Regions from separate parts of the Paramicrobacterium humi genome, predicted to be linked through region 1. Evidence: predicted binding sites of a transcription regulator. Region 1 holds the regulator's gene; the other holds the start of a gene.
The links. Region 1 encodes HrcA, which represses chaperone genes, less so after heat shock. Its sites were predicted from a motif close to TTNGCACTCGNNNNNNNCGAGTGCNAA; they were not measured.
Positions count from the first base shown of each region.

Region 2: groES (co-chaperone GroES) is a predicted target of HrcA. The motif match lies at 3,236-3,262, and genes of this name have one in related genera.

Region 1 covers NZ_FNRY01000001.1:2,782,417-2,786,360, forward strand. The annotation lists gene hemW (radical SAM family heme chaperone HemW) at 1-733, shown strand, start outside; gene BLV49_RS13790 (DUF4870 domain-containing protein) at 737-1,363, opposite strand; gene hrcA (heat-inducible transcriptional repressor HrcA) at 1,543-2,577, shown strand; gene dnaJ (molecular chaperone DnaJ) at 2,670-3,767, shown strand; gene BLV49_RS13805 (16S rRNA (uracil(1498)-N(3))-methyltransferase) at 3,767-3,944, shown strand, end outside.
Region 2 covers NZ_FNRY01000001.1:390,793-394,736, forward strand. The annotation lists gene BLV49_RS01890 (glycosyltransferase) at 1-378, opposite strand, end outside; gene BLV49_RS01895 (TetR/AcrR family transcriptional regulator) at 448-1,116, shown strand; gene rarD (EamA family transporter RarD) at 1,139-2,065, opposite strand; gene BLV49_RS01905 (HAD family hydrolase) at 2,149-2,790, opposite strand; gene groES (co-chaperone GroES) at 2,862-3,158, opposite strand; gene BLV49_RS01915 (class I SAM-dependent methyltransferase) at 3,317-3,944, shown strand, end outside.

The sequences.
Region 1 (3,944 bases):
GCTCGAGCGCACGCACGATCCGGAGCGGATCCCGCTCGTTGTCGATGCGGCACGCGATGCGGGACTGCAAGTGAGCCTCGACCTCATTTACGGCACGCCGGGGGAGAGCCTCGACGATTGGAAGCGATCTGTCGAGCACGCTCTCGCGCAGCATCCCGACCATCTCTCCGCCTACGCGCTCATCGTCGAAGACGGCACGAAACTCGCCCGCCAGATCCGCAAGGGCCAGGTGCCGGAGCCCGATGACGATCTCGAGGCCGAGATGTACGAGTGGGCGGATGCCGCCCTCGCCGGCGCCGGCTACTCGTGGTACGAACTGAGCAACTGGGCACGCGACTCGGAGCACCGTTCCCGGCACAACCTCTCGTATTGGACAGGGCAGGACTGGTGGGGGTTCGGCCCCGGCGCCCACAGCCACATCGGCGGTGTGCGCTGGTGGAACGTCAAGCATCCGGCGGCGTACGCGGGAAAGCTCGCTCAACGCGTCTCGCCGGCGGCGGGACGCGAGACGCTCGACCACGACGTGCGCCTCACGGAACGGATCCTGCTCGAGTCCCGGCTGGCCGACCGAATGCCGCTGGAGATCCTGCCCGCTCAGGCGCGCACGCGCGTCGCCGAACTCATCGCCGAGGGACTCGTCGACGCCGAAGCCGCCCTCCGCGGCCGGCGGCTGGTGCTGACCGTGCGGGGGCGGCTTCTGGCCGACGCCGTCGTGCGGCGACTGACCGACTGAGCGCTACTTGATGAAGCGGAAGTTGACCGGGTACCGGTAGGGCTGTCCGCTGTTCACCTTGACGCCGCCGATGATCGAGAACACGAGGTTCGCGAGGTACGGCAGCCAGCCGAGGAACGACAGAAGGGAGGCGACGCCGAATCCGCCGGCGCCGAACACCACGACAGCCGTGAGCACGCTCAGCACGATCGACCAGATGATGCTGATGATGATCCAGGTGATCTGCCAGTTCAGCGCTTCCTTCGACTCCTGACGCACGAACGGGCCGCGGTCCTTGAAGATGAGGAAGATGATGAGGGAGGGGATGAAGCTCAGCACTCCGCCGAAATGGGACCACATCGCCCACATCTTGTCTTCCTGCGGGCTCAGCGGCTGCGCGCCCGGGTGCTGCCCGTACTGAGGCTGCTGCCCGTACTGGGGCGGCTGCCCGTACTGGGGCGGCTGCTGGCCGTACTGCTGCTGGCCGTACTGCTGCTGGCCGTATGGCGGCGGCTGCTGACCGTAGGGCTGTTGGGGCGGCTGCTGACCGTAGGGCGGCTGAGGTGGCTGCTGCCCATGCAGCGGCTGGCCCTGCGGAGGCTGCTGGGGCTGGTTCGGATCAGCCGGAGGGGTCGTGTTCGGATCGCTCATGGTTGCGCCTTTCGCTCGGTGCCGTCGGATGCCGTTCCCCAGCGCGGAACGGCGCATGCCCTTGGCGGACCTGCAGCAAACTTAGCGGGGTTCGAGCCTCGCCTGCAATTACCTCAGCACAGGTATTCACGACTACTATTGGCACTCGAGGGAAGTGAGTGCCAGTCAAGGAGGGCGAGATGGTCTCGGATCGCAGCCTTGAAGTGCTTCGGGCGATCGTCACGGACTACGTCGAGTCGCGCGAACCCGTCGGCTCCAAACGCATCGTCGAGCGTCACCAGTTCGGCGTGTCCGCGGCCACGATCCGCAACGACATGGCGCAGCTCGAAGAAGAAGAGCTGATCACCGCACCGCATACCTCGTCGGGCCGTGTGCCGACCGACAAGGGCTACCGGCTCTTCGTCGACCAGCTCGCCGACCGTCGTCCGCTCTCGTCCGCACAGAAGCGCGCGATCGAGATGTTCCTCGAGCCGTCTGCCGATCTCGATGACGTCCTCAAGCGAACGGTGAGGCTTCTGTCGCAGCTGACCAACCAGGTCGCGCTCGTGCAGTACCCCTCGTTCGCGCACGCTGCCGTGCGGCACGTCGAACTCGTGCACATCTCCGACGGCGTGCTTCTCGTCGTCGTGATCACCGACAACGGTCGCGTCGATCAGCGCCTCGTCGACGTCGAGCAGCGCTTCGACGAGGCCGACATCGACCGGCTCAAGCACCGTCTCAACAGCGTCGTCGCCGCACAGACCGTCGAAGGCGCCGCCGCGCGCCTCATCGCCGAGCTGGAATCGGATGCCGAAGGGCGCGACGAACGGCACGACGGCATGTTCGCCCGGCTCGCCGCCGTCGTCATCGAGGTGCTCGGCACCTACCGGCAGGACAAGCTGGTGATGGCGGGCGCCGCGAACCTGGCCCGCACGGAAGACGACTTCACCGGAAGCATCTTTCCCGTGCTCGAGGCGCTCGAGCAGCAGGTCGTACTGCTCCGGCTCTTCGGGGAGATGCAAGCGGATCAGTTCGGCGTCGCCGCGAGCATCGGCAGCGAGAATGCCGCCTTCGGCCTCGGCGAGACGAGCGTCGTCGCGAGCGGATACCGTTCCTCTGCTGGCGAAATCGCGCGCCTCGCCGTGCTCGGCCCGACGAGAATGGACTATGCGGGCAACATGGCCGCAGTCCGTGCCGTCGCCCGGTACTTGACGCGACTCCTCGGCGAGGACTGACCTGCCCCCTACGACTGCGCGGCTCGGCGCACCTCCTGAACAGCCGCACCGGACGAGCCCGACCGGTGTGACAGCACGACGAAAGACCACGAGTGGCTGACCATTACGAAACACTTGGAGTCTCACGCGACGCCTCGGCCGACGAGATCAAGAAGGCGTATCGCAGGCTCGCGCGCGAACTCCACCCCGATGTGAACCCGAGCGCGGAGGCGTCCGAGCGCTTCAAAGACGTCACGCACGCCTACGACGTGCTGAGCGACGAGCGCCAACGCGCCGAGTACGACGCCGGAGGACGAGGCGCCTTCGGCGGCGGAGGCGGTTTCGGCGGCTTCGGCGACATCTTCGACACCTTCTTCGGCGGCGCCCAGACCCGAGGTCCCCGGTCACGCCGGGAGCGCGGAGAAGACGCGCTTCTGCGGGTGGAGGTCGACCTTCTCGACGTCATGTTCGGCACGACGAAGGAGATCGACGTCGACACGGCGATCGAGTGCGAGACGTGCCACGGCACGTGCTGCCAGCCGGGAACCTCGCCCGTCACGTGTGACATCTGCCATGGCACCGGCCAGGTGCAGCGCACCGTGCGCTCCCTTCTCGGCAACGTCGTCACGGCGAGCCCGTGCGGCTCCTGCCGCGGCTACGGCACGATCATCACCAACCCGTGCGTCACCTGTCAGGGGCAGGGCCGTGTGCGCGCCCGCCGCACAATCCACGTCGACATCCCCTCCGGCGTCGACACCGGGCTGCGCCTGCAGATGCCGGGCAGCGGTGAGGTCGGCCCGGGCGGTGGCCCGGCGGGCGACCTGTATCTCGAGATCAAGGTGCGACACAACGACGACTTCAGCCGCAACGGCGATGACGTTCTCTGCACTCTCGAGGTGCCCATGGCCGACGCGATCCTCGGCACCACGACGACGATCGACGCTCTCGACGGCGACGTCGAGCTCGAGATCCGCCCGGGTGTGCAGAGCGGCGACGTGCTCGTGATCAAGGGCCGCGGCATCACCGCTCTGCGCAGCAACCTGCGCGGCGACCTGCGCGTGGGCGTGCAAGTGGTGACGCCGACGCGTCTCGACCACAAGGAGCGCGAGCTCATCCGCAGCTTCGCCGCTCGGCGCAAAGACGGCGGCCCGGCACTCGCGCACTTCCAGCAGGGCCTGTTCGCGAAGCTCCGCGACCGCTTCGTGAGCTGATGAGCAGTCTGTTCCTGCGCGAGGACCTCGGCGACGCAGCGATCGGCGCCGTCGTCACGCTGCGCGGCGACGAGGCGAAGCACGCCGTCGCCGTCAACCGCGTGCGCGTCGGGGATCTCGTCCTCGTCGGGAACGGACGCGGTCTCGTCGCCGAGTGCACGGTCACCGCTGCGCAGC
Region 2 (3,944 bases), 2.4 Mb from region 1:
CGCGCACAGACCGGCGGCACCGAGAAACAGGCTCTCGGCGAGCACGACCTCGATTGCGTACTCGGCGACAGCGCTGTCGACCGCGGCGGCTTGCGCGATGGCGGGGGCGAGGAAGATCGTCGTCATGTCATACCGGATGCCGTCAGGACCCGTGCGGCCGACACGACCGGGGAACGCGGCATCCATGTCCGTGTCGTCGTAGTCGGCCTCCGCCGGGAGGGGCAGGAAGGTGGCGCCGGTCGCGACCACTCGATCGGCGTAGCGGGCGCCGGTGAGCAGGTAGACGGCGTGCCCCTGGTCGACGAGAAAGCGTGCAGCCGCGAGCACGGGGGTCACGTGGCCGTGCACCGGAGTGCTGCACACGAGGATGGAGGTCATGTCTTCTCGATTCTGATCTAGAATTGAATGAATGTGAGAAGTATTCACTACATTTGAAGGGTAGTCAATATGTCATCCGCGGATTCGTCCTCTCCTGCCCCGCGCCGCTACCGGTCGCGCCTGCGTGAAGAACAGGCGCTGCAGACGAAGAGCCGAATCCTCGCCGCGGCGTCGAGCGCTTTCGCCGACAAGGGCTATGCGGGAACATCGCTGTCGGATATCGCCGCCGGGGCGGGAGTCTCCGTCGAGAGCGTGAAGGTGCACGGTCCGAAGGGCCGGCTGCTGCTCTCCGCGTTCGAGACGGCGTTCGGCGGCGCCGAGGGGCAGCGCTCGCTGACCGAGAGCCCCGACCTGCAGCGGATCATGCAGATTCCCGACGACCACGCCTTCCTCGCGGAAGCCGTGGGGTTCATCGCCGAGGCAAACGCGCGCACGAGCGGGCTCTGGTCCGCTTTCGTGAGCGCCGCGTCCGGGGAGCCCGCCGTCCGCGAGGCGCTCGACGGTCTCAGCTCGCGCCGAAAGGCCGACTACCGTGCCGCCGCGCACCTCTTCTACGAGCGCGGTCTCGTCACGGGAAAGCGCGACGCGAAGCAGCTCAACCGTCTTGCAGACTCGCTCTCGTTCCTCATGTCGCCCGAGAGCCACGAGCAGCTCGTCACGCAGGCCGGCTGGTCGTTCAGCCGCTACCGAGACTGGCTCGTCAGCGCCGTCACGGCCGCACTCGCCCTCGAGGTGTGAGAGCGAGCGGCGCCAGCGCCGCTCACGTGAGCTCGAGCGTGCGGCGCCGCACCGATCGGGAGTGACGCACCATGTCGACAGTGAGCACGATCAGAGCGAGCCAGACGAGACCGAAGCCGACCCAGCGCTCGGGCGGCATGGGCTCGCGCATGATCACGACGCCGACAATGAACTGCAGCACCGGGGCGAGATACTGGAACAGTCCCATGTACACGAGCGGCAGCCGACGGGCGGCCGAGGCGAACAGCAGCAGCGGAACCGCCGTGATGACGCCAGAGCCGATGAGGAGAACGACGTTCGTCGCCCCCGCCGTGCCGAAAACGATGCCCGTCGTCATGCCGACCCAGACGAGCTCGACGGCAGCGACCGGTGCGAGGAACAGCGTCTCGAGGGTGAGCCCCGAGACGGCGTCGACGCGCGTGCCGACGCGGTTCTTCATGAGCCCGTACAGGCCGAACGAGAACGCGAGGACGAGCGCGATCACCGGCAGGTTGCCGTAGGCGACCCACAGAACGATGACCGCGAGGATGCTGATGCCCACGGCGACCCACTGCAGGCCGCGGAGCCGTTCGTGCAGGAAGACGACGCCGAGGAACACGGTCACGATCGGGTTGATGAAGTATCCGAGCGACGCCTCGACGACGTGTCCGGAGAGGGTGCCGATGACGTAGGTCTGCCAGTTGACGAAGATGAGCGCTGCCGCGATTGCCATCGCGAGCATCACGCGACCTGACCGGAACAGGCCGAGGAACGCCCGCCAGCCGCGCATGACGGTGAGCAGGATCGCGCAGAACACGAGCGAGAACAGAATCCGCAGCGCGACGACCTCGAACGGCCCCGTGGGCAGGAGCGCGACGAAGTACAGCGGGAGCGCGCCCCAGAGGATGTACGCCGAGGCGGCATAGCCCATGCCGGGCCGGCTGACGGCCGATGTCGCAGGAGAACTCACTGTCACGACAGTACCGCTCCGCCGGCCCGATCCGGGTGCCTGCCGGTCCGGACGGCCGGCTTTTCCGCAGGCGGAGGCTCGGCTCAGTTCGCGGTGCCGAGCAGCTGCCTGATCGAGCGCGCGAGCGACTCCGCGTCCGTGAACACGCGAGCGTGCCAGCCGAACTCGGTCGCGGCGGCCACGTTGTTCTCGAGATCGTCGGTGAAGTGCACGGATGCCGCGTCCACGGCGTGGCCGAGAGCGGCCTCGATGCCCGCGTGCGCGGCCGCGAAGCACGCGCGGTCCGGCTTCGCCACGCCGATCTCGTAGGAGTTCAGGACGCGCACGAAATGACCGAGGATCCCGTGTGCCTCGAGCTCCTGCCGCGTCGTGTCGGTGCCGTTCGTGAGGGCGAAGACGGGGTGCTCGCGTCGCAGCTCGTCGATGAGCGCTATCGTGCGCGGCACAAGCTGGCCCGTGTCGCTCGCCCATTCGGCGACGACGGAGGCGGCGTGTTCCGGGTGCCGCGCGTGACGGGCGACGCGCTCGGCCACGACCTCGACCCACGCGGCGCGCGTCAGCCGGCCCTCGACGAGCTCGCGCGCGAGTGGCTCGCTGAACGCGACCCGCTCGATGACGCCGAGCGGTGCATCGAGCTCGTCGCGCAGCCGCGCGGCCATGCGCTCGGGACGGAAGGTGCGCACGACGCCGTCGATGTCGAAGACGAAGACACGTGGGGCGGCCATGCCCCACAGTGTAGGCGGGAAAAGCGAAGACCCGGCGGGTGACCGCCGGGTCTTCGCTTTGCAGCGTGAGCTTAGCGCTCGACGACTGCGAGAACGTCGCGAGCCGAGAGCACGAGGTACTCGTCAGCGCCGAACTTGACCTCGGTTCCGCCGTACTTCGAGTAGAGAACCTTGTCGCCGACGGCGACGTCGAGCGGAACGCGGTTGCCGTTGTCGTCGATGCGGCCGGGGCCGACGGCGACAACTTCGCCCTCCTGCGGCTTCTCCTTGGCGGTGTCAGGGATGACCAGACCCGACGCAGTTGTCTGCTCTGCCTCGACCTGCTTGATGACGATGCGATCCTCGAGCGGCTTGATGGAGACCGACACGGTTGACCTCTTTCTCGTAAGAAGACTTGAGTTAGCACCCTCACTACGCGAGTGCTAACTGCAAGTTTACGGATGCACTGGCACTCGTGCAACGTGAGTGCCAATTGTGGGTCGGGTTTCGCTGAGGGCGTGCGGCCACGTGCTGATACGTTGACGGAATGGAACGCGCCGAGCTGGTCTTGCTTCTCACTCCGACGGGCCTCGCCCTGCTCGACGAGGTCTCGGCGCAGGGCGAGGCGACCGACCTCGTCGCCACCGTGTCGGCGCTGCGCAAGGCGGGTCACGACCCGCAGCTCGTCTCCGCCGCGCTCACGCAGTCCCGTCTGCGGCGCCACGCGCGACCCAAGTTCGGCGGCTTCGCCGATCGGATGCTGTTCACGCAAGCGGGCCTCGAGCAGGCGACGCGGCTCAAGGTCGCGGCCCTGCACGCCGGGCGGTTTGCGCGAGCGGGGCTCACGCGCGTCGCCGACCTCGGCTGCGGCATCGGCGGAGACGCGATGGCCCTCGCCGCTCTCGATCTGCAGGTCACCGCCGTCGACGCCGACGAGGTGACCGCGACGATGGCCGCCTACAACCTCGCCCCGTTCCACACGGCGACCGCCCGGCATGCGCGCGCGGAAGACGTCGATCTGTCCGAGTTCGACGCCGTCTACTTCGACCCGGCCAGGCGCACGGCGGGACACCAGAACACGGCGAGGCTCACCCGTCCCGAGGACTACACGCCGTCGCTCGACTTCGTCTTCGACACGGCGAGTCGGATGCCGACGGGCGTGAAGCTCGGCCCCG